DNA from 4 places in the Kitasatospora sp. NPDC094015 genome. Region 1 is predicted to be linked to each of the others. Evidence: riboswitches for the same ligand, from Rfam matches in the RefSeq annotation. Region 1 holds a riboswitch; each other region holds the start of a gene.
The links. A riboswitch is a leader RNA that binds a small molecule or an ion and turns the genes downstream of it on or off. The one in region 1 is predicted to bind cobalamin.
Positions count from the first base shown of each region.

Region 2: it holds a riboswitch for cobalamin, as region 1 does, so the genes downstream of both, ABT014_RS26260 (cobalamin biosynthesis protein) here and ABT014_RS27205 (peptidase) in region 1, are expected to answer to the same signal.
Region 3: it holds a riboswitch for cobalamin, as region 1 does, so the genes downstream of both, ABT014_RS08515 (ribonucleoside-diphosphate reductase subunit alpha) here and ABT014_RS27205 (peptidase) in region 1, are expected to answer to the same signal.
Region 4: it holds a riboswitch for cobalamin, as region 1 does, so the genes downstream of both, metE (5-methyltetrahydropteroyltriglutamate--homocysteine S-methyltransferase) here and ABT014_RS27205 (peptidase) in region 1, are expected to answer to the same signal.

Region 1 is NZ_JBEOUL010000028.1:76,526-83,890, reverse strand. It holds gene ABT014_RS27220 (prenyltransferase/squalene oxidase repeat-containing protein) at 12-1,418, shown strand; gene ABT014_RS27215 (adenosylcobinamide amidohydrolase) at 1,406-2,161, opposite strand; gene ABT014_RS27210 (SCO2322-related protein) at 2,766-3,245, opposite strand; gene ABT014_RS27205 (peptidase) at 3,274-4,338, opposite strand; cobalamin riboswitch at 4,437-4,557, opposite strand; gene ABT014_RS27200 (short-chain fatty acyl-CoA regulator family protein) at 4,666-6,099, opposite strand; gene ABT014_RS27195 (MmgE/PrpD family protein) at 6,312-7,365, shown strand, end outside.
Region 2 is NZ_JBEOUL010000026.1:76,170-83,534, reverse strand. It holds gene ABT014_RS26270 (putative cobaltochelatase) at 1-1,492, opposite strand, end outside; gene ABT014_RS26265 (cobyric acid synthase) at 1,517-3,043, opposite strand; gene ABT014_RS26260 (cobalamin biosynthesis protein) at 3,308-4,246, opposite strand; cobalamin riboswitch at 4,325-4,487, opposite strand; gene ABT014_RS26255 (helix-turn-helix domain-containing protein) at 4,777-5,466, shown strand; gene ABT014_RS26250 (alpha/beta hydrolase) at 5,582-6,700, shown strand; gene ABT014_RS26245 (hypothetical protein) at 6,935-7,365, shown strand, end outside.
Region 3 is NZ_JBEOUL010000005.1:114,229-121,593, forward strand. It holds gene def (peptide deformylase) at 1-522, shown strand, start outside; gene ABT014_RS08510 (ribonucleotide-diphosphate reductase subunit beta) at 604-1,599, opposite strand; gene ABT014_RS08515 (ribonucleoside-diphosphate reductase subunit alpha) at 1,638-4,052, opposite strand; cobalamin riboswitch at 4,212-4,341, opposite strand; gene ABT014_RS08520 (GNAT family N-acetyltransferase) at 4,435-4,947, opposite strand; gene ABT014_RS08525 (hypothetical protein) at 5,055-5,219, shown strand; gene ABT014_RS08530 (helix-turn-helix domain-containing protein) at 5,316-6,281, shown strand; gene ABT014_RS08535 (histidine phosphatase family protein) at 6,330-7,085, opposite strand; gene mctP (monocarboxylate uptake permease MctP) at 7,240-7,365, opposite strand, start outside.
Region 4 is NZ_JBEOUL010000068.1:2,014-9,378, reverse strand. It holds gene ABT014_RS34215 (hypothetical protein) at 1-296, shown strand, start outside; gene metE (5-methyltetrahydropteroyltriglutamate--homocysteine S-methyltransferase) at 383-2,698, opposite strand; cobalamin riboswitch at 2,851-3,068, opposite strand; gene ABT014_RS34205 (hypothetical protein) at 3,176-3,367, shown strand; gene ABT014_RS34200 (enoyl-CoA hydratase) at 3,405-4,181, opposite strand; gene mmsB (3-hydroxyisobutyrate dehydrogenase) at 4,178-5,074, opposite strand; gene ABT014_RS34190 (enoyl-CoA hydratase/isomerase family protein) at 5,071-6,144, opposite strand; gene ABT014_RS34185 (acyl-CoA dehydrogenase family protein) at 6,144-7,307, opposite strand; gene ABT014_RS34180 (CoA-acylating methylmalonate-semialdehyde dehydrogenase) at 7,304-7,365, opposite strand, start outside.

The DNA of each region.
Region 1 (7,365 bases):
GGAGCCCGACCGTGCCCCTCCGCCACTCCTCCGCCACCGTCGTCGCGCTGGCGGCCGGCGCCCTGCTGCTGTCCGCCGTGCCCGCCGGCGCCACCGCCTCCCCCGCGCAGATCGCCACCTCCAAGAGCACCGGCGTGACCTACCTGAAGTCGCTGCAGGCCGCCGACGGCAGCTACGTCACCGGAGGCGGCCTCTCGAACGAGTGGGCGTTCAGCGCGCTGGCCGCGGCCGGCACCGCCGCGGTCGACGTCGCCCCCGGCGGCGACACCAGCAAGAACGCCCGTACCGTGTACCGCAACCAGCTCGCCGCCACCACCTGGCCGAGCGCCTCCCCCGTGGTCACCGACTACGAGCGCGCCACCCTCAACGCCTACGCCGCCGGCATCGACCCGGCCCGGGTCGGCCCCGGCCGCAACCTGATCGCCGACCTCGCCGCGTACTGGCAGACCGCCGAGCCCGGCTACTACGGCCCGTCCGCCAACTTCAACGGCACCGTCTTCGGCTTGCTCGCCCTCGGCGGGGCCCGTACCCAGGGCGGCACCCAGCGCGTCCCGCAGGCACTGATCGACGCCACCGTGACGGCCGTCCGGGCCAACCAGCACAACGACGGCGGCTGGAACTACGGCAAGGCCGCCGGGAACCCGACCGCGCTCGCCCAGGGCAGCGACATCGACATGACCGGCGCCGCGATGGCCTCGCTGTGCAGCAGCGGCGTCCCCGGCACCGACGCCGCGATCGTCGCCGCCAAGAACTTCCTCAAGGGCAAGCTGATCTCCTCCGGCGCCTTCAACTCCATGTTCGGCGCCAACACCGACTCCAACGGCTGGGCGGTCTCCGGGCTGAACGCCTGCGGGATCAACCCGCAGGGCGCCGACTTCACCAGCGGCAGCGGCAGGACGCCGATCGACTTCCTGATCGCCCAGCAGTTCAAGCCCGCCGGTGGCTTCAAGTACCTGCCCACCGACACCTCCCCCTCCCCCTACGCCTCGGTCGACGGGCTGCGCGCCGTCACGGGCGCCGGCTTCACCGCCGCCCCGCCCGCCCCCACCACCGCCGGTGCGCCCACCTGGGTCGCCACCACCGCCTTCACGGCGGGCACCGCGACCCGGGTCGCCCTGGTCGTCGACAACGGCACCGGCACCGCCGGGCTGAAGGTCTGCGCCGTCACCCTCACCCCGACCGGTGGCACCACCACGCTGGGCGCCGTCCTCGACGCCGCCGCCACCGCGACCCCGAGCGGCTGCGTCACCTCGGTCACCCCGTCCACCGGCGGCGGCACCGTCACGGCGCTCAACGGCACCGCCAACAGCGGCGGTTCCACCTGGAAGGCGAGCCTGGACAACGCCGCCGCCACCGCCGCGACCCGGGCCACCGTGGTCAACGTCGGCGACACCGTCTCGCTGCGCTACGGCAGCTGACCGAGCGGCAGCAGGTCGGTGCGGCAGCACTCCGGCCGGGACCGCGCATGGTCGGGCACCGGACCCCGGGCCCGGCGCGCGCGGTCCGCCTCCGCTCCGGCGCGCACCGCGGCGTGCACGGCGCGGGCGACCCGCGCACCCCAGGGCGAGCGCGGACCGCCGAACGGTTCCGCGTCCTCGCCCGGGCGGGCCTGCCGGACGGCGACGCAGACCGCGTCCGACGGCGTCCCCGAGCAGTCGTAGCCGGCGTCCAGCAGCGCCTGCACCTTCGCCTCGGTGGCGGTGGCCAGCAGGTTCACCAGGCCGGCGTCGGACAACGCGGCGGGTACGGCGACCAGGATGTTCACGGTGCCCGGGACGAAGGCGGGCCGCTGCGGGGGCGCCTTCGTCGGCTCGCTCCCGGGTTCCGGCGCGGCGGCCCAGGCGGGCACCCCGACGCCGGCGGTCACCACGGCGGCGGCGCCGCCGTCGCACGCCCAGGTCATCCGGTCCACCTCGGCGGCGGTCATCAGGCCCGCCCCCGGCCCGGCCAGCCCCTGCGCGGCGGCCAGCTCGGCCAGGTGGCGATCCGGATCCATCCGGCCGTACCCGGCCCTGACCTGCGCGTTGACCACCCACTCCCGGTCGCCCAGCCCACCGCCGAGCACCGCACTGCTGACCATCCGCCAGCCCGGACCGGCCCGCCACACCAGCAGGTGCCGGCAGGCCCCGTCCTCGGGGCGGCACGCCCGCTCGATCAGCACGCGGCCCGCCGCATCAGTTCCACGAAACGCTCCACCTTCGACTCGGACCGCCCAGGGATCGGGCCCACCCGACCCTACCGAGCGCCGGGCCGACGGCGGATCATGCCCACAAGGGGCGGCGCTGTTCCGCCCCTGCATCGCACCGAGGGGGACAATATTCCGATGAACAGGTTCCGATGGATCGCAGGCTGCTACGTGACAACCTGACGCCCCCTTCCACAGGCGGCACACCCCCAGGGGCGCGAGGAACTGCACGAACCGGAAGCCCACCCCGCCGCACCCGAACCCCGACGACCACCCCCACCCCACCCCCAGGGGCGCGGGGAACTGCGCGAACCGGGAGACACCGGCCCGCAGCCGAACGCTGACGGTCAACTCCACCCCACCAGGGGCGCGGGGAACTGCGCGAACCGGGAAACACCCCGCCGTACCTCCCGGACCGCGCAGTTCCCCGCGCCCCTGAAGTGCCGCTCGTCGGGGCACCCCCGGAGGACCGCTCATCGGGGCACGCAACCGCGCCCCCGGCGGACCACTCGTCGGGGCCACACGCGACAGCGACGCCGCACGGCCGGAGGCCCGTTCACCCCCGGCCGTCCGCCCGGTGTCAGGGGGCCGTGATGCCCGGCTGGGTGCCGGCGCCGAAGGCCCAGCCCTCGACGTCGCCGGGGGCCGGGTTGTAGCTGCCGGCGCCGAGGCTGCTGTAGGACCAGGCGCCGCCGTGCTGGGCGTGCCAGTACGACCAGTAGGCGCTGCCGGTCGGGTTGGTGCAGGTGGTCGGCAGCGAGTTGATCTTGCAGACGAAACCGGGGAAGCGCGGGTGGAAGGCCCAGGAGAAGCCGGCGCCGGTGAGCGCGGCCAGGCCGGTGGCCGGGTCGCCCGGGGCGCAGCCGGTCTGGATGCCGCCGCCGACGGCGGTGAAGTCGACCACCACGGTGACGCCGGTGGTGCCGGTGCAGGCGGCGGCGTGCGCCTGCGGGGCCTGGGCGGCGGAGAAGCCGAGCAGGCCGGCGGTGAGCGCGGCCGCGGCGGCGATCGAGCCGAAGGTCCGGCGGGCCGGGCGGGCGGGGGCGAGGGTGTCGGTCATCGGGGAGCTCCTTGCGGGTTCAGGATGTTCAGCGGGTGGTCGCTGCGCAGGCGAGCACGGGCGCGGCGGGCCGGGCGCCGTGCGCGGAGAGAGCGGCCAGCGGGGTGCCGGCCAGGCCCAGGACGGCCTGGGCGGTGGCGCGGGCGCCGTTGCCGGTGTTGAAGCCGGTGGCGTCGTAGGCGATCGCGCCGCGGACGGCCGGGTCGGTGGCGCAGCCCTGCTGGAACTTGACCAGCCGGCTCCAGCCCTTGAGGCCCGCGCCGAGCCGCCCGGAGGAGAGCAGCGCCTCGGTGGCCAGGCCGGTGCTGTTGGCGTTGGAGCCGGTGGCGCGGGCGGCCGCGAAGCCGCCGTCGGCGTTCTGGTGGGCGGTCAGCCAGCCGAGGCCGGCGGCGGCCTTGGCCGGGCGTCCGGTGGCGGTGAGCGCCTGGACGGCGAGTGCGGTGGCGTCCGGGTCGCCGGTGCAGGTGGGCTGGCCGAAGGAGATCGGGAAGCCGCCGTCGGCGCACTGGGCGGAGACCAGGAAGTCGACCGCGGCGGCCGGGGCGCCGGCGTGGGTGCGCTGGAGCGCGATGAGGGCGAGCGACTGGCCGAAGGCGTTGCTGTAGTCGCCCCACTGCGAGCGGTCGGAGAACCGGCCGTTCGGTGCCTGGAGCGAGCGGAGCCGGGCGGGGAGGTCGACGCCGCCGAAGGTGGCCGGGTTCTCGCCGCGGACCTCGGCGGCGAGCAGCAGCTTGGCGGTGGCGCCGGCGTAGGCCTCGGTGGTGCCGTCGCCGAGGTAGCCGCTGATGATCTCGGGCTTCGCCAGCCAGGTGGTGGCGCGGGCGGCGGCCTGGTCGGAGCTGTGCGAGGCGGCGAAGGCCAGCACGGCGTCGACGGTGAGACCCTGGTCGGGGTAGGCGGTGCCGTCGAAGACGCTCTCGAAGTGGTCGCCGTCCACCAGTTGGCGCGCCAGCCAGCCGGCCGCGGCGGCGTCGGGGCGGACGGTGGTGGAGGCTGCAGGGGCGGCCTGGGCGGCGGTGGCCGCGGGGAGCACGGTCGCGAGGGCGACGGCGGGTATCGCGAGCAGGCCGAGGGAGCGGCGGAGCGCTGGCATGGGAGGCCTTTCCGGGCCTGGACGCGCGGGCGCCGCGGGGTGCCGGCGCGCGGCCGGGCAGCCCTCGGAGCTCCGGCCCGCAGACCACGACGGGAGGAGGGGACACACCTCCGCCGCCGGGTGTTCGGGCTCGCCGCCGACTGCCGTCGGCAGGCCTACCGTTGCGGGTCAGCGCCGGATTCGGACCGGACTTCCCCCAGCTGCGGAGTCACTGCATGACGGCTCATCATGGCGACGGGCGAAAGGCCGGGTCAATGGCGCGTACGTCACATCCCGCGGGCCGCGGGTCGGTCGTCGACGACCGACCCTCGGGCCCCTGTGGGGCGCTCAGCGCGGCTGCCGCAGCACGGGGTAGGGCACGGTGGTGCGCCGGTTCTCGTCGATCAGCAGCGGGCCGCCGGCGGGTGGGCGGGCGCGCTGGACGCAGTCCTGGCGTTCGCAGATCCGGCAGCCGAGGCCGATCGGGGTGGCGGCGTGCGGGTCGTCGAGGGCGATCCCCTCGGAGTAGACCAGCCGGTGGGCGTGGCGCAGTTCGCAGCCGAGCGCGACGGCGAAGGTGGTGCGCGGGGCTCGGTGCCCGCGCCCGCCCCGGGTGACCGTGGTGGCGGCCCAGAAGTACCTTTTGCCGTCCGGCATTTCGGCGACCTGGGTGAGGATCCGGCCGGGTGCGGCGAAGGCCTCGTAGACCGTCCAGAGCGGGCAGGTGCCGCCGAGGCGGGAGAAGTGAAAGTCGGTGGCGGACTGGCGTTTGGAGATGTTGCCGGCCCGGTCCACCCGGAGGAAGGAGAACGGGACCCCGCGCAGTCCGGGCCGCTGGAGGGTGCTCAGCCGGTGGCAGACCGTCTCGAAGCCGACGCCGAACCGGGCCTGGAGCAGCTCGACGTCGTAGCGCAGCTCCTCGGCGGCGGCGTGGAAGGCGGCGTACGGCATCAGCAGCGCGCCGGCGTAGTAGTGGGCGAGCCCGATCCTGGCCAGCGCGGCGGCGGCCGGGGAGCCGAGCGAGGGGGCGGCGGCGAGCCGGTCCAGCAGCGGGCCGTGGGCGAGGACGGCCAGCTGGGTGGCGAGTTGGAAGGCGCGGCGGCCGTCGGTCAGCCAGGGCGACAGGTGCAGCAGCCGGGCCGCCGGGTCGTAGCGGCGGACGTCCCCGGTGCTGTGGCCGGGCGGCTCGGCGGTGAGCACCCGGACGCCGTACCGGTCGGCGAGCAGCCGCTCCAGGGCGTCGGCCGATCTGCCCGGCGGGTGACCGAGTTCGGCGGCGTCGCGTTCGGCGGCGGCGTCGAGTTCGGCGATGTGGTTGTGGTGCTCGTAGAAGAAGTCCCGGACCTCGTCGTGGGGTTCGGCGGGCAGGCCGGCGGACTCCCCCGGCCCGGCGAGGGTGACGGCGCGCTCGACCGCGTCGCGGTAGCGGCGGTGCACGGCGACCAGCGCGCGGGCCACCGCCGGGTGGTCGCGGACCACGTCGGCGAGTTCCTCGGCGGGCAGGTGCTCGCCGCCGGCCTCGTCCGCGAGGGCGGCCCGCAGGTCGGCGGTGAGCCGGCCCTCGCCGGTGCCGGAGAAGAACTCCGGTTCGGCGCCGAGCACTTCGGAGATGCGCAGCAGCACGGGGGCGGTCAGCGGGCGCTGGCTGTGCTCCAGCTGGTTGAGGTAGCTGGTGGAGATGCCGAGCCGGCGGGCCAGCTCCACCTGGCTGAGGCCGTGCTCGCGCCGCAGCCGGCGCAGTCGGGCGTGGGCGTAGAGCTTCTGCCCGGGGGTGGTGGGCACGGTCCTCCTCGTCGTCGGCGGTGCGCGGCGCTGCAAAGTTAGCATCCGCAGATTTCGCAGAATCCGCAGTTCCACAGCTCTGACCTGGACGGATTTCGCAGCTTGGCGTGCTCGACGCGGGCCCCGGGCGGGGGAATGCTGAGCTGCGAACCCCCGTCCGGGGCCCGGGTCGAGCCCGGTGGCCCGGTGGGGCCGAGCCGTCGAGGAGTCCGGTGATCGAGCATCAGGTACGGGTCAGTCCGAGCGCGCAGGCACTGCCCCGCGAGGAGCAGCTGGCGTGGAAGCTGGCCACCGTGGCATCCGGCACCGGACGGCCCGAGCCGGAGGTCGCCGTGATGGCGGCCAACCGGGTGATCGACAACGCCGCCGTCGCGGTCGCCTCGCTGCGGCGGCGCCCGGTGGCGGTGGCCCGCGCGCAGGCGCTGGCGCACGCCGGTTCCCCCGGCGCCTCGGTGTTCGGCGCCGCGCCGCAGCTGCGGGTCTCCCCCGAGTGGGCGGCCTGGGCGAACGGTACGGCGGTGCGCGAACTCGACTTCCACGACGCCTTCCTGGCCGCCGACTACTCCCACCCCGGGGACAACGTCCCGCCGCTGCTGGCCGTCGCCCAGCACACCGGGCGCACCGGCGCCGACCTGCTGCGCGGCATCGTCGCCGCGTACGAGGTGCACGTCGCCCTGGTGAAGGGCATCTGCCTGCACGCCCACCGGATCGACCACGTCGCGCACCTGAGCGCGGCCACCGCGTGCGGGCTCGGCGCGCTGCTGCGGCTGCCGACGGAGACGATCTACCAGGCCGTCCAGCAGGCCGTGCACACCACCACCGCGACCCGGCAGTCCCGCAAGGGGGAGATCTCCAGCTGGAAGGCGTACGCGCCCGCGTTCGCCGGGAAGGTCGCGATCGAGGCGGTGGACCGGGCGATGCGCGGCGAGACGTCCCCGTCGCCGATCTACGAGGGCGAGGACGGCTTCCTCGCGTGGATGCTCGACGGCCCGCGGTCCGACTACACCGTGCTGCTGCCGGAGGCCGGCGAGCCGCGTCGGGCGATCCTGGACACCTACACCAAGGAGCACTCCGCCGAGTACCAGGCCCAGGCGATCATCGACCTGGCCCGGCGCCTGCGCGAGAAGGCCGGCCCGCTCGACCGGGTGCGCTCGGTGGTGCTGCACACCAGCCACCACACCCACCACGTCATCGGTTCCGGCGCGGGCGACCCGCAGAAGTACGACCCCGCCGCCAGCCGGGAGACCCTCGACCACTCGATCCCCT
Region 2 (7,365 bases), on a different contig from region 1:
AGTCGTCCCGCTGGAGCACCAGCGCCCGGCCGGCCCGCCCGCGCGCCACCTGGTGCGGCGCGGCCGCCTGCAGGGTGGCGGCCAGGTGCAGCCGGCTGAGCCGGCCCTGCGGGCGGCGGGCCCGGACGGTGTGCCCGCTGTCGGTCTCGGCGGGGGAGCGGCGGCCCTGGGCGCCCTTGCCGGTGCCGGGCACCCTGAACAGCCGGGTCCGGTACGGCTCGCCGGCGGCCACCGGGGTGGCCTCCCGCCCGCCACCGGGCGCGGGCTGCGGCACCGGGGCGGCCGGCTCCTGCGGTCCGTCGGGCTGCGGTCCGTCGGGGCGGGGAGCGTCGGCCGCGCTGCCGTCCTGCGGGGGGCCGGCCGGCTCGGGCGCGCCGCCGCCGTCCGGTCCACCGCCGTCCGGGCCCTCCCCGTCGCCGTCCCCGTCCGGGCCGCCGTCCGGGCCGCGGCCCTCCGGGTCCTGCGGGGGCTCGGGCTGCTCGGCGTGCTCCTCCAGGGTCCGCTCCAGCTGCTCCTCGTCCAGCCCCGGGGCGTCGAACGGGTTGCGGCGCCGGCGGTGCGGCAGCGCCAGCCGGGCGGCCTGCCGGACGTCCTCCTCCAGCACCTCGGTCCGGCCGGCCCAGGCGGCCAGCGCGACGGCGGTGCGCGCCATCACGATGTCCGCCCGCAGGCCGTCCACCTCGAAGGCGGCGCAGACGGCGGTGATCTGCCGCAGCGCCCCGTCGCCCAGCTCGACCGAGGGCAGCAACTCCCGGGCGGCGGTGATCCGTTCGGCGAGCTCCCGCTCCGGCTCGGCGAACCGGGCGGCGAACGCGGCCGGGTCGGCGTCGTACGCCAGCCGGCGCCGGACCACCTCGGCCCGCTCGGCCGCGTCCCGGGTCGCCGCGATCTCCACGGTCAGCCCGAACCGGTCGAGCAGCTGCGGGCGCAGCTCCCCCTCCTCCGGGTTCATCGTGCCGACCAGCAGGAAGCGCGCCGCGTGCCGGACGGAGACGCCCTCGCGCTCCACGTACGAGCGGCCCATCGCGGCGGCGTCCAGCAGCAGGTCGACCAGGTGGTCCTGGAGCAGGTTCACCTCGTCGATGTAGAGCACGCCGCGGTGCGCCTTGGCCAGCAGCCCGGGTTCGTACGCCTTGACGCCCTCGGCGAGCGCCCGCTCCAGGTCCAGAGAGCCGACGATCCGGTCCTCGGAGACGCCGACCGGCAGCTCCACCAGGTGGGCCGGGCGCCGCTCGGTGCCGGCGGCGGCGTGCGGGGCGTCCGGGCACTGCTGGTCCGGCGCGGCCGGGTCGCAGGCGAACCGGCAGGCCTCCACGGTCGCGATCGAGGGCAGCAGCCCGGCCAGCGCGCGCACCATGGTCGACTTGGCGGTGCCCTTCTCACCGCGCACCAGCACCCCGCCGACCGCCGGTGAGACCGCGTTGAGCAGCAGCCCGAGCCGCAGGTCGGCCATGCCGACGATCGCGGTGAACGGGTATCGGACGTCACTCATCAGTCGTGCCACTCTCCAGACTTGTCACGGTGCCCCCGGCGGGACGAACGGCAGGCTGCCCGCGGCGGGCACCCCGCCCTCGATCAGCTTCCACAGCGCGTCGGTGTCGGCGTGCTCCTCGATCAGGTCGCCCAGGCGGTCCAGGCGCTCCTCGCGGGCGGCGGCGAACGAGGTGTCCGGCGCGGGCACGAACGCCCGGCCGGCCAGCGCCGCCACCTCGCGCAGCAGGGCCCGGCGGAAGGCGTCGTTCTCCAGCACGCCGTGCCAGGTGGTGCCCCACACCGCGCCCAGGCGGCAGCCCTCGAGCGGGCGCCCGGTGCCGTCCGCGATGAACACCTCGCCGCCCTCCACCTCCACCACGCCGTGGTGGATCTCGTACCCCTCGACCCGCTCCCCGTACGCCTCGCCGACCGGCCGGGCCAGCACCTTCTCGGCGCCGAACACCACCCGGACCGGCAGCAGGCCGAGCGCGCCGACCGTGCCGGCCCCCGACTCCACCTCGTCGGTGATCTCGCGGCCCAGCATCTGGTACCCGCCGCACACCCCGAGCACCGGCAGGCCGGCGGCCGCGCGGGCCTTCAGCGGGACCTCCAGGCCGCGTTCGCGCAGCCACGCCAGGTCGGCCACGGTGGCGCGGGTGCCGGGCAGCACCACCAGGTCCGCGTCGGCCAGCTCCTCCGGCCGGGTGGCCCAGCGGACCAGGACGCCCGGCTCCTGGGCGAGCGCGTCCAGGTCGGTGAAGTTGGACAGCCGCGGGAAGCGCACCACGGCCACCCGCAGCACGTCCGCGCCGTACGGGCCGGCGGACGCCTGCTGCTCGACGACGGTGGTCAGGTCCAGCGAGTCCTCGGCGTCCAGCCACAGGCCGGGCAGCATCGGCAGGGTGCCGAGCACCGGACGGCCGGTCAGCCGGTGCAGCATGTCCAGACCGGGCGCGAGCAGCCGGGCGTCGCCGCGGAACTTGTTCACGAACCAGCCGGCCACGTGCCGCTGGTCCTCGGCCGAGAGCAGCGCGAGCGTGCCGTACATCGCGGCGAACACGCCGCCGCGGTCGATGTCGCCGACCACCACGGTCGGCAGCCCGGCGGCCGTGGCCAGGCCCATGTTGGCGATGTCCCGGTCCCGCAGGTTGATCTCGGCGGGCGAACCGGCTCCCTCGCAGACCACCACGTCGTACCGGCCGCGCAGATCCGCCAGGCACTCCAGCGCCCGCTCCAGCAGGACGGGCTTGCGCTCCCGGTAGTCCAGCGCCCCGACCTCGGCCACCGGCCGGCCGAGCAGCACCACCTGACTGCGGCCGTTGGCACCCGGCTTCAGCAGCACCGGATTCATCGCCGCCTCCGGCTCGACCCGGGCGGCCGCGGCCTGCATCGCCTGCGCCCGGCCGATCTCGGCGCCGTCCGCGGTGACGAAGGAGTTGAGCGACATGTTCTGCGCCTTGAACGGCGCCACCCGCACCCCCTGCCGCACCAGCCACCGGCAGATCCCCGCCGTCACCACCGACTTCCCCGCATCCGAGGTCGTCCCGGCCACCAACAACGCCCTACCCACACCCGCCTCCGATCCACCGACCCCCGACACATCCAGCGAAACCCACCCTGCGCACCGGGATACCTCCGGGGGCGCGAGGAACTGCGCGCTGCGGTAGGCGCGGCGCCGTCACTCCCGATGCCGCGCAGTTCCCCGCGCCCCTAGGGGTGGTTGCCCGCACGTGGGTGCCTTCAGGGGCGCGAGGAACTGCGCGCTGCGGAAGGCGCGATACCGTCACTTGCGACGTCGCGCAGTTCCCCGCGCCCCTGCGGGTCGGGGTCGTCCTCATGAGCGGTGTCGCTTCAGGAGGGCCGCCGCCGAGGTCGTCGCCAAGGCGAGGAGGCCGACGCGGCGGGAGAGGGTGCAGGCGCGGTCGATGTCGTCCACGGTGACCGGCCGGAGTTCGGCCCCCAGGACCGGCCGGTGCTCGGTCCGCGTCCCGTACTGGAGGGTGCCCCCGAGCCGTACCCCGAGCGCCCCGGCGAACGCCGATTCGGCCTGGCCCGCGTTGGGGCTGGGGTGGGAGGAGCCGTCCCGGCGCCAGATCCGCCAGGTGCGGCCGGGTTCCGGTGAGGCGGCGACGGTGAGCAGGGCGGTGAGCCGGGCCCCGGGCCAGCCGGCCACGTCGTCGAGCCGGGCGGAGGCCCAGCCGAACCGCGCGTACCGGGCCGAGCGGTGACCGACCATCGCGTCCAGCGTGTTGACGGCCCGGAAGGCGAGCAGCCCGGGCGCCCCGGCCACCGCGCCCCAGACCAGCGCGTTGACCACCGCGTCCGCGGTGTTCTCGGCGACCGACTCGACCACGGCCCGGGCCAGTTGCTGTTCGTCCAGGCCGCTCGGATCGCGCCCGCACAGGTGCGGCAGCCGTTCCCGCGCGGCGGTCAGGTCGCCGGCCCGCAGCGCCCCGGCGACGGTCTCCGCCTCCCGGGTGAGCGAGGTGCCGCCGAGCACGGTGAAGGTGGCGGCGGCGGTGAGCGCGGTGCGGCCCAGCGGGGAGCGCCGCAGGGCCCGGTCGGCCAGCGCGGTGCCGGCCGCGACGGCGCCCACGCAGACGGCGGTGTACAGCGCGCCGGCGCCCCGGTGGTCGCGCCACAGGGCCCGCTCCAGGCGGCCGGCGGCCGTGCCGAACAGGGCGACCGGGTGGCCGCGCCGCGGGTCGCCGTAGCGGGCGTCCGCGAGGTGGCCGAGGGCGGCGCCGAGCAGGTGGGGGGCGGCCGCGCTCAGCCGGCGCACGGCGCAGCGAGCGGAGCTCGGTTCGGGGCAGCCTGCATGGCTCGCGTGTCCTCACTCAGGGTCCGCGCCCTGGATCGACGAACGGCGGCGAGAGTCTCCTGGCTTCCGGGTCGGACGCACCCCCGCGTCCCGGCCGAGGGCGGCCGGGCCGAGCGTGCTCCCCGGTGACAGTGGCGGGACCGCGCCGGATTCGCACCGGCTTCCTCTCCTTGCCTCCGTATGGCCCAAGGATCTGACCACGGGCCCGGACCGGGAGTCAACCGGTCCGCCGGAGGCCTTGATCACACGTCATCACCCCAGCTCACCGGGGTCGCCGAAGGGTGCTGCGGAGGCCCGGGGACGCTCCGGCGCGCTACCCGCGTAGCTTGCGCCCGGCGGCGGCCGCCGTCACTACCTCCGAGTAGTGCGGCCGTTCGGAGGGCCGGGGCTGTGTGATCGGCCAGTCCACTGTCCGACCGTCCAACCGGGCTTCGTGTGTTCGGCGGGTACAGCGCGGGCCGCGCCGCCCCTAGCTTCGTGGCATGCGACGAAGACAGCCCGAACCGACGCCGGTGCCGTTCTCCCCGGCGGCCGCCCGTGCCCACCGCGCCGGGCTCGGCCTGACCCCGGACCAGGTGGTCGAGGGGATGGCCGCGCACGGGGTGCGGCTGCTGCCCGCCCATGTGATCGGGTGGGAGACCGGCGGGATCCGGCCGTCCGAGGAGGAGTTCATCGCGCTGGCGCGCGCCCTGTGGTGCCCGCCGGCCCAGCTGATGGGCGCCCCGCCCGACGGACTGCGTGACTTCCGGGTCGCCCGGGAGCTGAGCCAGGAACAGGCGGCCCGCCGGATCGGCGTCACCGAGCAGGCGTACCGGAAGGCGGAGGACACCGGCCGGTGGACCGGGGACGCGGAGCAGACCCGCGCGCTGGCCCACGTGCTCGGCCTGGGCCTGCGCACGCTGGTCCGGATCACCCATCACCAGGACGACCTGGAGCAGCGGCTGCGCCAGGTGGTGCAGGGCCGCTGGCAGGCCCAGCTGAAGCCGGTGGCCCGGCTGGTGCCGGTCGACCGGGAGGTGCTCGCCGAGGTCCTGGCCGAACTGCAGGGGGAGTACCAGGTGCCGATGCACTGGGGCGCCGCCACCCCGGCCGCCGCGGAGCCGTCGCGCCGCCCGCCCGCCGCGCGGTTCTGGGAGCTGCTCGCCGGACGTTCCACCGAGATCCCGGTCTGAGGCCGCGCGGGGCGTCCGGCCCCTCGAACGGCCGCTTCCGGTGGCTGCGCCGGGGCGCGGGCGGTGGACTGGGACCGTACCGCGTCCGATCCGCGACCAGCATCCGGGGAGCAGTATGCGTTGGGGTACCGCCGCCATCGTGGCAGCAGCCGCCGTCGGGGCCGGGGCGGCGGCCGGTCTGCTGCTCGGCCGCAAGGTCTCCGAGCGGGTCCTGCGCCCCGGCGTCGAGCCCGGCGGCGCCCGCCCCGCGCTGCGGGTGCACGCCCTCGCCCCCGGCCTGGTGACGCTCAGCCGGACCCCGGACTCGGTCCGCCCCGGCCGCTACGGCCTGGAGTGGGGCGAGGGCGGCCACGCGGTGGTCGGCGAGGTGGTCGCCACCGGCGTGCAGACCGTGACCCGCCGGCTGGAGCGGGCCGAGCTGGGCACCCTGGTCACCGGCACGGAGGTCCGGCTGACCCCCCGGGTGTACGTCGGGGACCCGTTCCGCGCGTTCGGGATGGCGTTCACCGACGACGCGGTGACCGGTGAGCTCGGTCCGCTCCCGGCCTGGTTCGTCCCCGCCGTCCGCGGGACCTGGATGATCCTGGTGCACGGCCCCGCGGCCGACCGCACCCAGGCGCTCCCGGTCATGCCGCTGCTGCACTCGCTCCAGCTGCCCACCCTCACCGTCACCTACCGCGGCGACCGCGGCGCACCGGGCTCCCCGGACGGCCTCGGGCACTTCGGGGAGACCGAGTGGCGGGACGTGGAGGCGGCGATCCGCACCGCGCTGGCCTCCGGCGCGGGCCGGGTGGTGCTGTACGGCTGGTCGCTGGGCGCCACCATCGCGCTCCAGGCGGCCGCCCGCTCGGACTGGCGGGAGTCGGTGAGCGGGCTGGTGCTGGACTCCCCGGTGCTGGACTGGCCGGCCACCGTGCGCCGGGTGGCCGCCCGGACGGGGGCCCCGGCCCCGGTGGCCGAGCTGGGCGCGCTGGCCGCGCAGGGCCGTTCGGGGGTGGACCTGGCGGACTTCGCCCGGCTTGCCGACGGCAGCGACCTGCACGTGCCGGTGCTGCTGCTGCACAGCCCGGACGACGCCGTCGCCCCGTACGCGGCCGCCGAGAAACTGGCCCGGCGGCGGGAGAACCTGGTGAGCCTGTGCAGCGTCCCTGATGCTGGGCACGCCGCCCTGTGGAACGCCGACCCGGACCGTTACCTGGAGCACCTGCGACGCTTTCTCACCCCACTGCTCTGAGAGTCACCGCTCCTGGGCCCGCCGCACTGCGCCCATCGCGCTGGGCCCACCGCTCCGAGCCACGGCGGCGCCGGTGGGCCGGAATTGTTTGTCGTGTACGGGGCGGATGTCAAGGGTTCCGGGCCCGGTTTGCGGGCCCTTGCCCGAATCCGGGACGGGTTCCGGGCCCCCGGCGCCAAAGACGCGCCGCACCCGATGTGACAGAACGCCCGTACAAGGGGAAGACTGCACGGCGTGACGTCTCGGAACCCGCGCGACCGTGATGCCCCGCTCCAGCCGACGATCCGTACCGGTGCGACGGTCACCCGTCTGCCAGGCACGGGCAGCCGTGCCGACAGCGCAATCCAGGGCAGCCCCGCCGCAGCCCGCCGCCGTACCCCCCAGCCCAAGCCCGGGCGTGGCAGGGTACCCGTACCCGACGGCTTCCCCGCCCCCGCGGAGCTGGCCCCGCTCGCCCGGCGGATGCTCGCCGACGCGGTCCGGATCGCCCGCTGGGCGGGCGAACTCGGCGAGGTCGACAAGCGCGGGGAGCTGCTGCCCGAGGACGCCCGGGCGGCCGGGCTGGCCCTCGCCATGACCGTCGGCGCCGCCGCCAAGGCCTGGGGCCAGGCCCTGCAGATCGGCCTGGTCGAGCTCCGCGACAGCGGCGCCGGCCCCGGCTGGCG
Region 3 (7,365 bases), on a different contig from region 1:
ATCACCGTGGTCGGCAACCCCGTCCTGCACCGCGAGTGCAAGGACGTCACCTCCTTCGACGCCGAACTCGCCGCGCTGATCGACGACATGTTCGTCTCGATGGAGGCGGCCCAGGGCGTCGGCCTGGCGGCCAACCAGATCGGCGTGGACCTCAAGGTCTTCGTCTACGACTGCCCGGACGACGAGGGCGTGCGCCACATCGGCCACGTGATCAACCCCGTGCTCGAGGAGCTGCCGGCCGGCCGCCGGGCGCTGGACGACTCGCCGGAGGGCTGCCTCTCCGTGCCGACCGCCTACATGGACCTGGCCCGCCCGGACTTCGCCGCGGTCACCGGCCAGGACAAGGACGGCAACCCGATCCGGGTCGAGGGCACCGGCTTCTTCGCCCGCTGCCTCCAGCACGAGACCGACCACCTGTACGGCTACCTGTACATCGACCGGCTCTCCAAGCGCGACCGCAAGGACGCCCTGAAGCAGATGGCCGAGGGCACCGCCCGCTACGCCACCGTGCCCAACGACTGAGCCGCCGCAGCCCGAAGGGCCGGTACCGGGTCACCCCGGTACCGGCCCTTCGGCGTGTCGGCCGTGCGCGGCGCGCGCGGCCTAGAAGTCGTCGTCGAAGGCGACCGAGCCCTCGACCGCGACCTGGTACGCCGACACCCGGCGCTCGAAGAAGTTGGTCAGCTCCTGCACGTTCTGCAGCTCCATGAACCCGAACGGGTTGCTGGACCCGTAGCGGATCGGCAGCCCCAGCCGGGCCAGCCGCTGGTCGGCGACGGCCTGCAGGTACTCCCGCATCGACTCGGTGTTCATGCCCGGCAGACCCTCGCCGCACAGGTCGCGGGCGAACTGGAGCTCGGCCTCGACGGCCTCCTCCAGCATCTCGGTGACCTGCTTGGCCATCTGGTCGTCGAAGAGGTCGGGCTCCTCCGCGCGCACGGTGTCCACCACCGAGAAGGCGAAGTCCATGTGCATGGACTCGTCCCGGAACACCCAGTTGGTGCCGGTGGCCAGGCCGTGCAGCAGGCCGCGGCTGCGGAACCAGTACACGTACGCGAAGGCGCCGTAGAAGAACAGGCCCTCGACGCAGGCGGCGAAGCAGATCAGGTTGAGCAGGAACGCACGGCGGTCGTCCTTGGACTGCAGCGAGTCCAGGTGGTCGACGGCGTTCATGTATGTGAAGCAGAACTGCGCCTTCTGGTGGATGGAGGGGATGTTCTCCACCGCGGCGAAGGCCGCCGCCCGGTCCTCGGGATCGGGCAGGTAGGTGTCGAGCAGCGTCAGGTAGAACTGGACGTGCACGGCCTCCTCGAACAGCTGCCGGGACAGGTAGAGCCGGGCCTCGGGCGAGTTGATGTGCTTGTAGAGGCTCAGCACCACGTTGTTGGCGACGATCGAGTCACCGGTGGCGAAGAAGGCGACCAGCCGGCCGATCATGTGCCGCTCGCCCTCGCTCAGCTTGGCGAGGTCGGCGACGTCGGAGTGCAGGTCCACCTCCTCCACGGTCCAGGTGTTCTTGATCGCGTCCCGGTACCGGTCGTAGAACGACGGGTAGCGCATCGGACGCAGGGTCAGCTCGAAGCCCGGGTCGAGCAGCATCTTCTCGCGGCTCGCGGTCGGGTCGACGGGGGCGGTGCTCACTGGCAGGCCTCGCAGGACTCGGGGTTCTCCAGGGAGCAGGCGAGCGCCGCCTCCTCCTCCGGGGACAGGGTCGGGGTGGGCACCGGCACGGGGGCGGCGGTGCGGGCGGCGCCGGACGCGGCCTGGGCGATCCGGGTGGCCGGACGCGAACGCAGGTAGTAGGTGGTCTTCAGACCGACCTTCCAGGCGTAGGCGTACATCGAGCTGAGCTTGCCGATGGTCGGCGCGGCCATGAACAGGTTCAGCGACTGGCTCTGGTCGATGTACGGCTGCCGTGCGGCGGCCAGGTCGATCAGCGCGCGCTGCGGCAGCTCCCACGCGGTGCGGTAGAGCGAACGCACGCCGGCCGGCAGCCAGTTGAGCTCCTGCACCGAGCCGTTGGCCTCGCGCAGCGCGTCCCGGGTCTGCTGGTCCCAGACGCCGAGCTCCTTGAGCTCGCGCACCAGGTACGGGTTGACCTGGAGGAACTCGCCGGACAGCGTCTCGCGCTTGAACAGGTTGGAGACCTGCGGCTCGATGCACTCGTACACGCCGGCGATCGAGGCGATGGTCGCGGTCGGCGCGATCGCCAGCAGCAGCGAGTTGCGCAGGCCGGTGGTGGCGATCCGGGCGCGCAGCGCGTCCCAGCGCTCGGTCCACTGCGGGGCGGCGTCGAAGTGGTCGATGTGCAGCTGGCCGCGCGCCGCGCGGGTCTCCGCGTACGCGGTGTGCTGACCGAACTGCTCGGCCAGCTCGCTGGAGCGCTCGTAGGCGGTGAGCATGATGCGCTCGGAGATCAGCGTGGACAGCCGCTTGGCCTCGGCCGAGTCGAAGTCGATCCGGAGCTTGAAGAAGACGTCCTGCAGGCCCATCACGCCCAGGCCCACGGGCCGCCAGCGGGAGTTGGAGTTCCCGGCCTCGGGGGTCGGGTAGAAGTTGATGTCGATGACCCGGTCCAGGAAGGTCACGGCGGTGCGCACGGTGGCGTCCAGCCGGTCCCAGTCCATCGCGCCGAGCAGGTCCTCGACCGAGGCGCCGTCCGCCACGTGCGAGCCCAGGTTGACCGAGCCCAGGTTGCAGACCGCGGTCTCGGAGTCGTCGGTGACCTCCAGGATCTCGGTGCACAGGTTCGAGGAGTGCACCGTGCGGCCGGGCAGCGCGGTCTGGTTGGCGGCGCGGTTGGAGGCGTCCTTGAAGGTCATCCAGCCGTTGCCGGTCTGCGCCAGGGTGCGCATCATCCGGGCGTACAGGGTCTGCGCGGGGATGGTGCGGACGGCCTTGCCGGCCTGCTCGGCCTTCAGGTACGCCTCGTCGAACTCGGCGCCCCAGAGGTCGACCAGCTCGGGCACGTCGGCCGGCGAGAACAGCGACCAGTCGGCGTCGGCGTTGACCCGGCGCATGAACTCGTCCGGGATCCAGTGCGCCAGGTTGAGGTTGTGGGTGCGGCGGGCCTCTTCGCCGGTGTTGTCGCGGAGCTCCAGGAACTCCTCGATGTCGGCGTGCCAGGTCTCCAGGTAGACGCAGGCCGCGCCCTTGCGCCGGCCGCCCTGGTTGACGGCGGCGACCGAGGAGTCCAGCGTGCGCAGGAACGGCACGATGCCGTTGGACTGGCCGTTGGTGCCGCGGATCAGGCTGCCGCGCGAGCGGATCCGGCTGTAGGACAGGCCGATGCCGCCGGCGTGCTTGGACAGCCGGGCGATCTGCGCGTAGCGCGAGTAGATCGAGTCCAGGTTGTCCAGCGGCGAGTCCAGCAGGTAGCAGCTGGACATCTGCGGGTGCTTGGTGCCGGAGTTGAACAGGGTCGGCGAGGACGGCAGGTAGGAGAGCGCGCTCATCAGTGCGTACAGCTCGGCCACCTCGCGCACCGACTGCTCGCTGTCGCCGACCGCCAGACCGGCCGCCACGCGGAGCAGGAAGTGCTGCGGGGTCTCGATCACCTTGCGGGTGATCGGGTGGCGCAGCAGGTACCGGGACTGCACGGTGCGCAGGCCGAAGTACTCGAAGCGGTCGTCGCCGCGCTGGTCGATCAGCGCGTCGAAGGCGTCCGCGTGCTTGGCCACGAACGCGGCGGTGGTGTCGCCGATCAGGCCCTCGGCGTGGCCGACGGCGATCGAGGCGGAGAACGAGAGGGCGCCCTGGCCGATCGCCTCGTCCGAGATCTCCAGCGCGAGCAGGCGGGCGGCCAGCTTCGAGTACTGGGGGTCCTCGGCGATCATCGACGCGGCGGCCTCCACGGCCAGCCCGCGCAGCTCCGCGAAGTCGGAGCCGGCGTGGCGGCCGCGCAGCGCGGCGGCGGCGACGTGGCCGGGGTCCACCTGGGGGAGGTCGGTGCTCCGGTCGGTGAGCAGCCGGAGCAGCGCGGCACCGGGATCGGTCTGGGCGACGGAGGCTGAACCCTGGGACGGCAGGGCGACTGAGGCAGCGACGGTCAAGGCGCACTCTCTCCTGTGGCGGCGGCGGACGAGATCAGCCGGACCGTCTCGGACAGGGCGGAGCGGCACGCCGAAATCACCAGGCGCGCGTGGTCCCACCCCGGCCCACCCGCGAGGCCCGGACAAGTACTGCGGTGCTGCAAGGCATCTGCGGGGAAGCCGTGTGGCACACCGTCGGCAGGTCTCGGACTCGCGGGTCAAGGTGTTGCGAAGCCCGCTCACCGTTGCGGGGCAGTCCCGGACTCCCACCGGGTTCCCCTGCGTCGACAGCGAGAGCGAGCATACATGTTGTGGGCGGGCTCAGGATGCGCCACCAGATGTAGTGCCGCGTGTCGTGGTCGCTCGATCGCGTTGCGCCACGGGGTCGGCCGCCGGACGGGCCTCAGAATGTGATGGAGTAGACGATCACGTCGATCCCGGGCGCCGGCTCCCAGTCCCGCTCCGGGGTCCGCCGGAAGCCCAGTCGTTCGTAGACGCGGTGCGCCGCGGTCATCTGCGGGCGGGTGGAGAACGCCATCCCGGTCAGCCCGAGCTCGCGGCTGCGGGCCATCGCGGCGCGCACCAGCGCGCTGCCGGCGCCGCGGCCGCGGGCCGCCCGCGCGACCGCCAGCATCCGGATCTCGCCCTCGTGCGGCTCGGCGATGTCCGCCCACGGGTTGCCGCCCGCGGCGAAGGTCACGCAGCCGAGCACGGCTCCCGGTCCGCCGGCCGGGTCGAGGGCGACGAGCAGTTCGGCCTCCTCGGACCGCCGCCGGGCGTCCCCGAGGAGCTCGGCGTACGGGCCGTCGGGCTTGCTGTGGCCCTCGCCGACGTAGACCTCGACGCAGAGCGCTCCGGCGGGGGCGAGGTCCTCCTCGCGGGCGGGACGGATGACGAGATCGGTGGCGGCGTCCATGCCCCCAGTCTGCCGGTGGCCGGCCCGGGGGCAGCGGGCAGGGTGCCGGGCCGGGCGGGGCGCCCGGAGCCGGTCAGGGGCCCGGCCAGGGCGCGGGGCGAGGTGCCGTGCAGCCGGTCCGGGAGGTCGGGGTCGGCCGGACGGCCGCCGGGGCGGTGCCAGTTGTCCCGGCCGTGCCGGCCGGTGCGGTCCAGGTCGCGCCCGACCAGCAGGCCGAGCAGGCCGAAGCCGCCGACCGCACCGGCCAGTGCGAGCACGCCGAGCAGGGATGAGGAGGTCATGTCTCCACCTTCGCCGGGCCCCGGCCGGGCCACGAGTGGCAGAAATGCCCACTTGCCTCGAAAACCTGCCACCGTCATCCTGGAGCCATGCTGAAGAACGTGGTCACCGTGGTGCTGGAGGAGATCCACCCGTTCGAACTGGGGGTCGCCTGCGAGATCTTCGGCCTGGACCGCAGTGACGACGGCCTGCCGGTCTACGACTTCGCGCTCGCCTCGGCCCGCCCCGGCCCGCTGCGCACGCACGCCGGCTTCAGCGTCGACGTGCCGCACGGCGTGGAGCGGATCGCGGAGGCCGACCTGGTGATCGCCGCCGCGACCGGCATCCGGGACGAGTTCCCCGCCCCGCTGATCGAGGCGCTGCGGGCGGCCGTGGAGCGGGGCGCCCGGGTGCTGTCGATCTGCAACGGAACCTTCCTGCTGGGCGCCGCCGGGCTGCTGGACGGGCGGCGCTGCACCACCCACTGGCGGCACTCCGAGCGGCTCGCCGCGCGCTTCCCGCTCACCACGGTCGAGCCGGACGTGCTCTACGTGGACGAGGACCCGGTGATCACCGCCGCCGGCACCGCGTCCGGCATCGACGCCTGCCTGCACCTGGTCCGCAAGGTCCAGGGGCCCGAGGTGGCCCGCGGGATCGCCCGCCGGATGGTGGTCGCCCCGCACCGGGACGGCGGCCAGGCCCAGTTCGTCGCCCGGCCGCTGCCGGCCGAGGACGGCGAGTCGCTGGGCGGCCTGCTGGAGTGGCTGCGCCACCACCTCGACCTGGACCTCACGGTGGACCAGCTGGCCGCCCGGGCCCACATGTCGCCGCGCACCTTCGCCCGCCGCTTCCAGCAGGAGACCGGGACCACCCCGCACCGCTGGCTGACCGGTCAGCGGGTGCTGCTGGCCCAGCGCCTGCTGGAGGGGACCGGCGAGCCGGTGGACGCGGTCGCGGCGCGCTGCGGGTTCGGCAACGCGGCCACCCTGCGGCACCACTTCGGGCGCTGGCTGGGCACCACGCCGCAGGCGTACCGGCGGGCCTTCGGCGGCGTGGGGCAGGGCGCCGGCCGCTGAGCGGGCGGCGCCGGGGCGGGGCGGGGTCGCGGGCGGGTCGGGGCGCGTTCAGGCGCCCGGCCGGTCCAGGTGGCCGGTGTCGTTCCAGCCGTCCGGCCGCAGCCGGCCGCAGTCGGCCCGCCAGCGGCTGGCGGAGCAGTTGCGGACCGGGTCGAGGGCGAGCAGCTCGGGCTCGGTGAGCCGGTCCAGGATGTAGCGCAGCATCAGCACGGTGCAGTCGTGCGCGACCACCAGCACCGGCCGGCCGTCCTCCTCCTCGCCGAGGTCGCGCAGCAGGCTGCGCACCCGCAGCGCCACGTCCAGCCAGGACTCGCCGCCCGGCGGCCGGTAGTGCAGCTCGCCCATCCGGCGGCGGCGGGTGGCCTCGGCGGGGTGCTCCTTGTCGATCGCGGCCTTGGTGAGCATCTCCAGGATGCCCAGCTCTCTGTCCCGCAGCCGCTCGTCCTGCCGGATCGGGATCTTGACCGGGACCGCACCCAGCCCCGAGGCCTGGGCGAGGGCGATCCGGGTGGTCTCGGTGGTGCGCAGGTAGGGCGAGCACCAGACGCTGCGCGGGCGGTCGGCGGCCGGCAGCGCGGCCCACCAGCGGCCGAGTGCCTGGGCCTGGGCCTGGCCGCGCATCGAGAGCGGGATGTCGGCGTCCCGGCTGGTGATCGGGACGGTCAGCGCCCCGGTCGCGTCGGCGTGCTTGAACTCCACGTTCGCGGTGGACTCGCCGTGCCGGGTGGCGATCAGCAGGGAGGGCAGCCGGGTGCCCTCGCGGTGGTCCCGGTGTCCGTTCAGGATGGTGCCGAGCTCGGTCATGGCAGCGTCTCCCCGTTTCCTCGTCTCTGCCTGGGACGAACGGCCCGCCACGCAGATCATCGCCCGATATGAACGCGCCGTCGCCTCAAGTGTTGACCGAGGCGACGGTGCGATCACAGGGCGCACGCAGGGCTTTTCGCGCGCTCCCGATGACTCAGTGCGCTGCCGCAGGCTGCGGGGCGCTCTCGACGGCCGGCTCGCCGGCGTCGGCACTGTAGTCGGCCGGCGAGGTGGCGTCCACGCCCTCCGGGGCCTTGGCGGCCCGCAGCACCAACGTCAG
Region 4 (7,365 bases), on a different contig from region 1:
TCCTGTCCATCCGTGACGCGGACGTGGTCGCGGCGGCCCTGGCGCGGGCGCTGGAGGGTGCGCCGGCCGCGGAGCGGCCGGGGCTGGAGCGGGCGCTCGCGGTGGTCGAGGCCACCGCGGCCGCCACCGAGGTTCAGGTGCGCGCCGACTGGGCCCGCTCGCGGCTGGCCGCCGTCGGCTTCGCGGGTGACCTCGACTCGGTCGCCGCGGTGAAGGCGCTGCGGCAGGCGGAGCCGGCGCTGAGCCTGCTGGCCGCGGTGCAGCTGCAGCGGGACGCGCTGGCGGCGCCCGCGTGATCGCGGGCGCCGCCGTGGAGCCGTGGGCCGGCCGCGGTTCGGGCGGGCGCAGCCGATCGGCTGCGCCCGCCCCCGTGCGGCGGAGGTCAGCCGGCGAGTTCCTCGCGGAGCCGGCGGGCGGCGCCGACCAGGCTGTCGAGCGAGGCCCGGGTCTCGGCCCAGCCGCGGGTCTTCAGGCCGCAGTCGGGGTTGACCCACAGCCGCTCGGCCGGGATCGCGGCGAGGCCGGCCCGCAGCAGTTCCACCGCCTCGTCGGTGCTCGGCACCCGCGGCGAGTGGATGTCCCACACGCCGGGCCCGACCTCGCGCGGGTAGCCGGCCTCGGCGAGCTCGCCGGCGACCTGCATGTGCGAGCGGGTGGCCTCCAGCGAGATCACGTCCGCGTCCAGCTCGTCGATCGCGGTCATGATCGCGCCGAACTCGGCGTAGCACATGTGGGTGTGGATCTGAGTGTCCGCCCGGACCGCCGACGTGGCCAGGCGGAAGGACTCGGTGGCCCAGTCCAGGTAGACCGGGCGGTCGGCGGCGCGCAGCGGCAGGGTCTCGCGCAGCGCCGGTTCGTCGACCTGGACGACGGCGGCGCCGGCCGCCTCCAGGTCGGTGACCTCGTCGCGCAGGGCGAGGGCGACCTGCCGGGCGGTCTCGGCGAGCGGCTGGTCGTCGCGGACGAAGGACCAGGCGAGCATGGTGACCGGGCCGGTGAGCATGCCCTTGACCGGACGGTCGGTCAGGTCCTGGGCGTAGCGGTACCAGTCGACCGTCATCGGGTGCGGGCGGGAGATGTCGCCGGCCAGCACCGGCGGGCGGACGTACCGGGTGCCGTAGGACTGCACCCAGCCGTGCCGGGTGGCGAGGTAGCCGGTGAGCTGCTCGGCGAAGTACTGGACCATGTCGTTCCGTTCGGGCTCGCCGTGAACCAGGACGTCCAGGCCGGCCTTCTCCTGGAACGCGACGACCTCGCGCACCTCGGCCTCGATGCGTTCGCGGTAGGCGGCGGCGTCGATCCGGCCGGCGGTGAGGTCGGCGCGGGCGGTGCGCAGTTCGGTGGTCTGCGGGAAGGAGCCGATGGTGGTGGTCGGCAGCAGCGGCAGGCCGAGCCGGGCGCGCTGGGCCTCGGACCGTTCGGGGTAGGCCTGGGCGCGGCGGGCGTCGGCCTCGGTGACGGCGGCGGTCCGGGCACGGACGGCCGGGTCGCGGGTGATCGGCGAGGTGGCGCGGGAGGCCAGGTCGGCCCGGTTGGCGGCGAGTTCGGCGGTGATCGCGCCGGTGCCCTCGCGCAGCCCGCGGGCCAGCAGGGCGACCTCCTGCGCCTTCTGCTTGGCGAAGGCCAGCCAGCGGGCGATCTGCGGGTCGAGGTCGCGTTCGGCGTCGGCGTCGAGCGGGACGTGCAGCAGGGAGCAGGACGGTGCGACGTCGACCCGGTCGGCCAGGCCCAGCAGGGTCGCCAGGGTGGCCAGCGACTTCTCCAGGTCGTTGATCCAGATGTTGCGGCCGTCGACCACGCCGGCGATCAGGCGCTTGCCGGGCAGCCCGCCGACGGCGGCGAGCGCGTCCAGGTTGGCGGCGGCCGGCCCGGTGAAGTCGAGGGCCAGGCCGTCGATCGGGGCCTTGGCGAGGACCGGGAGCGCCTCGCCGAGCCGGTCGAAGTAGCTCGCGACCAGCAGCTTGGGGCGGTCGGTGCGGGCGCCGAGCTCGCGGTAGGCGCGGGCGGCGGCGTTCAGCTCGGCGGGCGTGCGGTCCTGCACCAGCGCGGGCTCGTCCAGCTGCACCCACTCGGCGCCGGCGGCGCGCAGGTCGGCCAGCAGCTCGGCGTAGACCGGCAGCAGCCGGTCCAGCAGGGTGATCGGCTGGAAGTCCTCGGCGACGCCGGGCGCGGGCTTGGCGAGCAGCAGGTAGGTGACCGGTCCGACCAGCACCGGGCGGGCGTCGTGGCCCGCCGCGAGGGCCTCGCGGAGCTCGCCGACCGCCTTGGCGGGGTCGGCGGTGAACGCGGTGTCGGGGCCGAGTTCGGGGACCAGGTAGTGGTAGTTGGTGTCGAACCACTTGGTCATCTCCAGCGGCGCGACGTCCTGGGTGCCGCGTGCCATGGCGAAGTAGCCGTCCAGCGGATCGGCGTCGACGGCGGCGCGGTGCCGCGCCGGGATCGCGCCGACGGCGACGGTGGTGTCCAGCACGTGGTCGTAGAGCGAGAAGTCGCCGGTGGGCACTTCGGTGACGCCGGCTTCGGCGAGCTGCCGCCAGTTGTCCCGGCGCAGGTCGGCGGCGGTGGCCAGGAGCGCGTCGGCGGTGACGGCGCCCTTCCAGTACCCCTCGACGGCCTTCTTGAGTTCACGGCCCTGCCCCTGGCGGGGGTGGCCGTAGGTGGTGGACCGGGTCGCCGCGGCTGCGGACTTCGCTGTCAAGGGACTCTCCTTCGCGAGTCTTGCTCCTCGAGTACCCGGTGACGGGACGAGAGCGCGAAGGTGCGACCAACCGGACGGACGCCCGCAGGGTGCGGCTCCGCCAGGTGTGCACGCCGACCCGCCCACGAGGTCACCGGAGGTCCGCGCACGATGGTCGCGCACGGGCAGTGGCAGGTCTTCGGACTCGCGGGCACGTCCACCCGTCCAGGGCGGACACCTACTGGCCGTCGCTTCCCGGACCCACGGGCCCAGTGCGTTTGACGGCGGTCGTTCCCACTCACCGCTGCGGGGCAGTCCCGGATTCCCACCGGGTTCCCTCTTACGACACCCCGCCTGGCGGACGGGGCGAACCAGCTGCGGTGCCAGCCTAGGGCCAAACCCCCGGCCCGGGCAGCATCGCCCGCCGGTGCGTCCACGGAGTGAGACCGGGCGGCGCGTTCCGGCCCGGCCCGCGCGGCGAATCCGTAGGCTCGGACCATGCGGATCGTCTCGCTCCTGCCCGCCGCGACCGACCTGGTCACCGTGCTCGGTCCGGGCCCGGCCCTGATCGGCCGCCGCGGCCCGCGGGTGGTCCGCGGGGCCGAGGTGCTGGCGCACGTCCTGCACGGTGTGCGGGCCGGTGCACCGGTGACGGCGGACGAGGCGCAGCGGGTGCGCCCCGGGCGGTAGGGCCCGGGGCGCACGGGCCCTACCGAGGAGCGGCCGATCAGCGGTGGGTGAACTCCGGCGGCCGCTTCTCGGCGAAGGCGGCCATGCCCTCCTTCTGGTCGGCGGTGGCGAACGTGGCGTGGAAGAGCCGGCGTTCGAACCGGACACCCTCGGCGAGGGTGGTCTCGAAGGCGCGGTCGACGCTCTCCTTCATCATCACGGCGGCCGGTGCGGACATCGCGGCGACCGTCTCCGCCACCGCCATCGCCTCCGCCAGCAGCCGGTCGGCCGGGACGATCCGGGAGACCAGGCCGGCCCGCTCGGCCTCCTCGGCGCCCATCATCCGGCCGGTCAGGCACAGCTCCATGGCCTTGGCCTTGCCGACCGCCCTGGTCAGCCGCTGCGAGCCGCCGATCCCGGGGATCACCCCGAGCTTGATCTCCGGCTGCCCGAACCTCGCGGTGTCGGCGGCCAGCAGGATGTCGCACAGCATCGCCAACTCGCAGCCCCCGCCCAGCGCGTAGCCCGCGACCGCGGCGATCACCGGCTTGCGCAGCGCGCCGAAGCGGTCCCAGGCGGCGAACCAGTCACCGAGGTAGGCGTCGACGAAGTCGAGCGACTGCATCTCCTTGATGTCGGCGCCGGCCGCGAAGGCCTTCTCCGAGCCGGTGACGACGAGGCAGCCGATCACCGGGTCGCGGTCGAACTCCGTTGCCGCCACGACCACTTCGTTCATCAGCTGGGTGTTCAGCGCGTTGAGCGCCTTCGGCCGGTCGAGCGTGATCAGCCCGACCCGGCCCTTGCGGTCGACCAGGATGGTCTCGTAGCCGGTCACTCGGCGTCCTCCTTCTCGGCCTTCAGCGTGGTGATGATCGCCGAGAAGTCCAGGCCTGCGCCCTCGCCCGCCGCGAAGGAGGCGTACAACTGCGCGGCCCTGCGCCCGAGTTCGGTCGGCAGTCCGGCGGCCTCGGCGGCCCCGGCGGCGAGGCCGAGGTCCTTGGCCATCAGGGCCGCGGCGAACCCGGCGGCGTACCCGCGGTTGGCGGGGCTGGCCGGAACGGGCCCGGGGACGGGGCAGTTGCTGGTGAGCGCCCAGCACTGGCCGGAGGCGGTCGAGGCCACGTCGAACAGCGCCTGGTGGCTGAGGCCGAGGCTCTCGCCGAGCACGAAGGCCTCGCCGACGGCGATCATCGAGATCCCGAGGATCATGTTGTTGCAGATCTTCGCGGCCTGGCCGGCGCCGGACGGGCCGCAGTGCACGACCTTGCGGCCCATCGCCTCCAGCACCGGCCGGACGGCGTCGAAGTCGGGCTGCGCGGCGCCCGTCATGAAGGTGAGGCTCGCGGCGCTCGCCCCGGCGACCCCGCCGGAGACCGGCGCGTCCACCGCCCGGTGGCCGGCGGCCGTGGCCAGGTCGTGGGCCGCGCGGGCGTCCGCGACGTCGATGGTGGAGCAGTCGACGAAGTACGTGCCGGACCGGGCGGCGGGCAGCAGCTCCGCGTAGGCGGCCAGCACGTGCCGGCCGGCGGGCAGCATGGTGATGACCAGGTCGGCCTCGCGGGCCGCTTCGGCGCCCGAGCCGGCCGCCTGCACCCCGGCGGCCTCGGCCTGCCGGAGCGCCTGCGGGGCCAGGTCGAAGCCGCTGACCCGGTACCCGGCCTTGACGAGGTTGGCGGCCATCGGACCGCCCATGTTGCCGAGTCCGACGAATCCGATGTGACGGGTCACCAGCGCTCCAGGGGTGTGGTGGTGGCGAGGCCGAGTTCCCGCTCGCCGAGCGGGGTGAAGTAGCGGTCCACGGCGGCGGGCGCGACGGCGTCCAGGGTGGCCGGGTGCCAGTGCGGTGTGCGGTCCTTGTCGATCACCTGGGCCCGGATCCCCTCGGCCAGGTCCGCGGTGGCGAGCGCCGCGCAGGAGGTGCGGTACTCCTGGTCCAGCACCGCTTCCAGCGGGCCGAGTTCGCGGGCCCGGCGCAGCGCGGCGAGCGTCGCCTTCACGGCGCTCGGCGAGTTGGCGGTGATCCGGTCGGCGGCCTGCTTCGCCTCGGGTTCGCCGCTGCCCAGCAGGCGGTCGAGGATCTCCTCGACGGTGTCGGCGGCGTAGCAGACGTCGATCCAGCCGCGCTGCGCCGCCAGCCGGCCGGGCGGGGCGGGTGCGACGTACCGTTCGAGGACGTCGTGGACGGGCCGGGCGGTGAGCTCGTCGAGCAGCGCGGGCAGCTGCTCGGCGGGGACGAAGTGGTCGGCGAGCCCGCAGGTCATCGCGTCGGCGGCGCCGGCGGAGCCCGCGGTCAGGGCGAGGTGGGTGCCCAGCTCGCCGGGGGCGAGGGCGAGCAGGTAGGTGCCGCCGACGTCGGGGACGAAGCCGATGCCGGCCTCCGGCATGGCGACCCGGGTGGTCCCGGTGACGATCCGGACGCTGCCGTGTGCCGAGACGCCGACCCCGCCGCCCATCACGATGCCGCTCATCACCGCGACGTAGGGCTTGGGGTAGCGGGCGATCCTGGCGTTGAGCCGGTACTCCGCGCGCCAGAACTCCTCGACGGCGCCCGGGTCGCCGCCGGTGGCGGCGCGGTGGATGGCCACGATGTCACCGCCGGCGCAGAAGGCCCGCTCCCCCGCTCCGGTGACGACGACGGTCTCGACCCGCTCGTCCTGCTCCCACCCGTCGAGGGCCTGGTGGATCCGCGCCACCATGCCGTGGGTGAGGGCGTTCAGGGCGGCGGGGCGGTTGAGGACGATCAGGCCGGCGCGGCCGGCCGTGCGGACGAGGACCTCGTCGGGTTCGGTCCCGGTCATCAGGCGGCTCCGGTCAGGCCGCGGGCGACGATGACGCGCATGATCTCGTTGGTCCCTTCCAGGATCTGGTGCACCCGCAGGTCGCGGACGATCTTCTCGATGCCGTACTCGGCCAGGTAGCCGTAGCCGCCGTGCAGTTGGAGCGCCTGGTTGGCGACGTCGAAGCCGACGTCGGTGGCGTAGCGCTTGGCCATCGCGCACAGCTCGGGGGCCCTGGGGTCGCCGCGATCCATGGCGGCGGCGGCCCGCCGGACCAGGGAACGGGCGGCCTCCAGCTCGGTGGCCATGTCGGCGAGCCGGAACTGCAGGGCCTGGGCGTGCAGCAGTCTGGTCCCGAACGCCTCGCGGTCGGCGAGGTAGGCCGTCGCGCGCTCCAGGGCGACCCGGGCGCCGCCGAGGGAGCAGGCGGCGATCCCGATCCGGCCGCCGTTGAGGCCGGCCATCGCGATCCGGAAGCCCTCGCCCTCCGCGCCGAGCAGGCGGTCGGCGGGCAGCCGGACGCCGTCCAGCAGCACCTGGCGGGTCGGCTGGGCGTTCCAGCCCATCTTGTGCTCGTTCGGGCCGAAGGACAGTCCCGGGTCGTCGCGGTCCACCAGGAACGCGGAGACGCCGCCGGGCCCGGGTCCGCCGGTGCGGGCCATCACCAGGTAGACCTGCGAGGTGCCGGCGCCGGAGATGAACTGCTTGACCCCGTGCAGGGTCCAGTGGCCGCCGTCGCGCACGGCGCGGGTGACGAGCGCGGCGGCGTCGGAGCCCGCGCCGGGCTCGGTCAGGCAGTAGCTGCCGAGGTGCTCGGCCGCACAGAGTCCGGGCAGCCAGCGGGAGCGCTGGGCCTCGGTGCCGTAGCGGTCGATCATCCAGGCGACCATGTTGTGGATGGACAGGTAGGCGGCGATGGACGGGCAGCCGGCGGCCAGCGCCTCGAAGGCCACCACCCCGTCCAGCCGGGTGAGTTCGGAGCCGCCGGCGTCCTCGCGGACGTAGATCCCGGCCAGGCCGAGGCCGGCGGCCTTGCGCAGCACGTCCACCGGGAAGTGCTTGGCCCGGTCCCACGCCACGGCGTGCGGCGCCAGGTGTTCGGCGGCGAAGGCGCCGACCGCCTCGGCGATGGCATCCTGTTCCTGCGTCAGTTCGCCGGTGCTCATGGTGCTCACGGTGCTCATCCCATCGTCGGGATGGTGAAGCTCGCGCCCTCCTTGACCCCGGAGGGCCAGCGCGAGG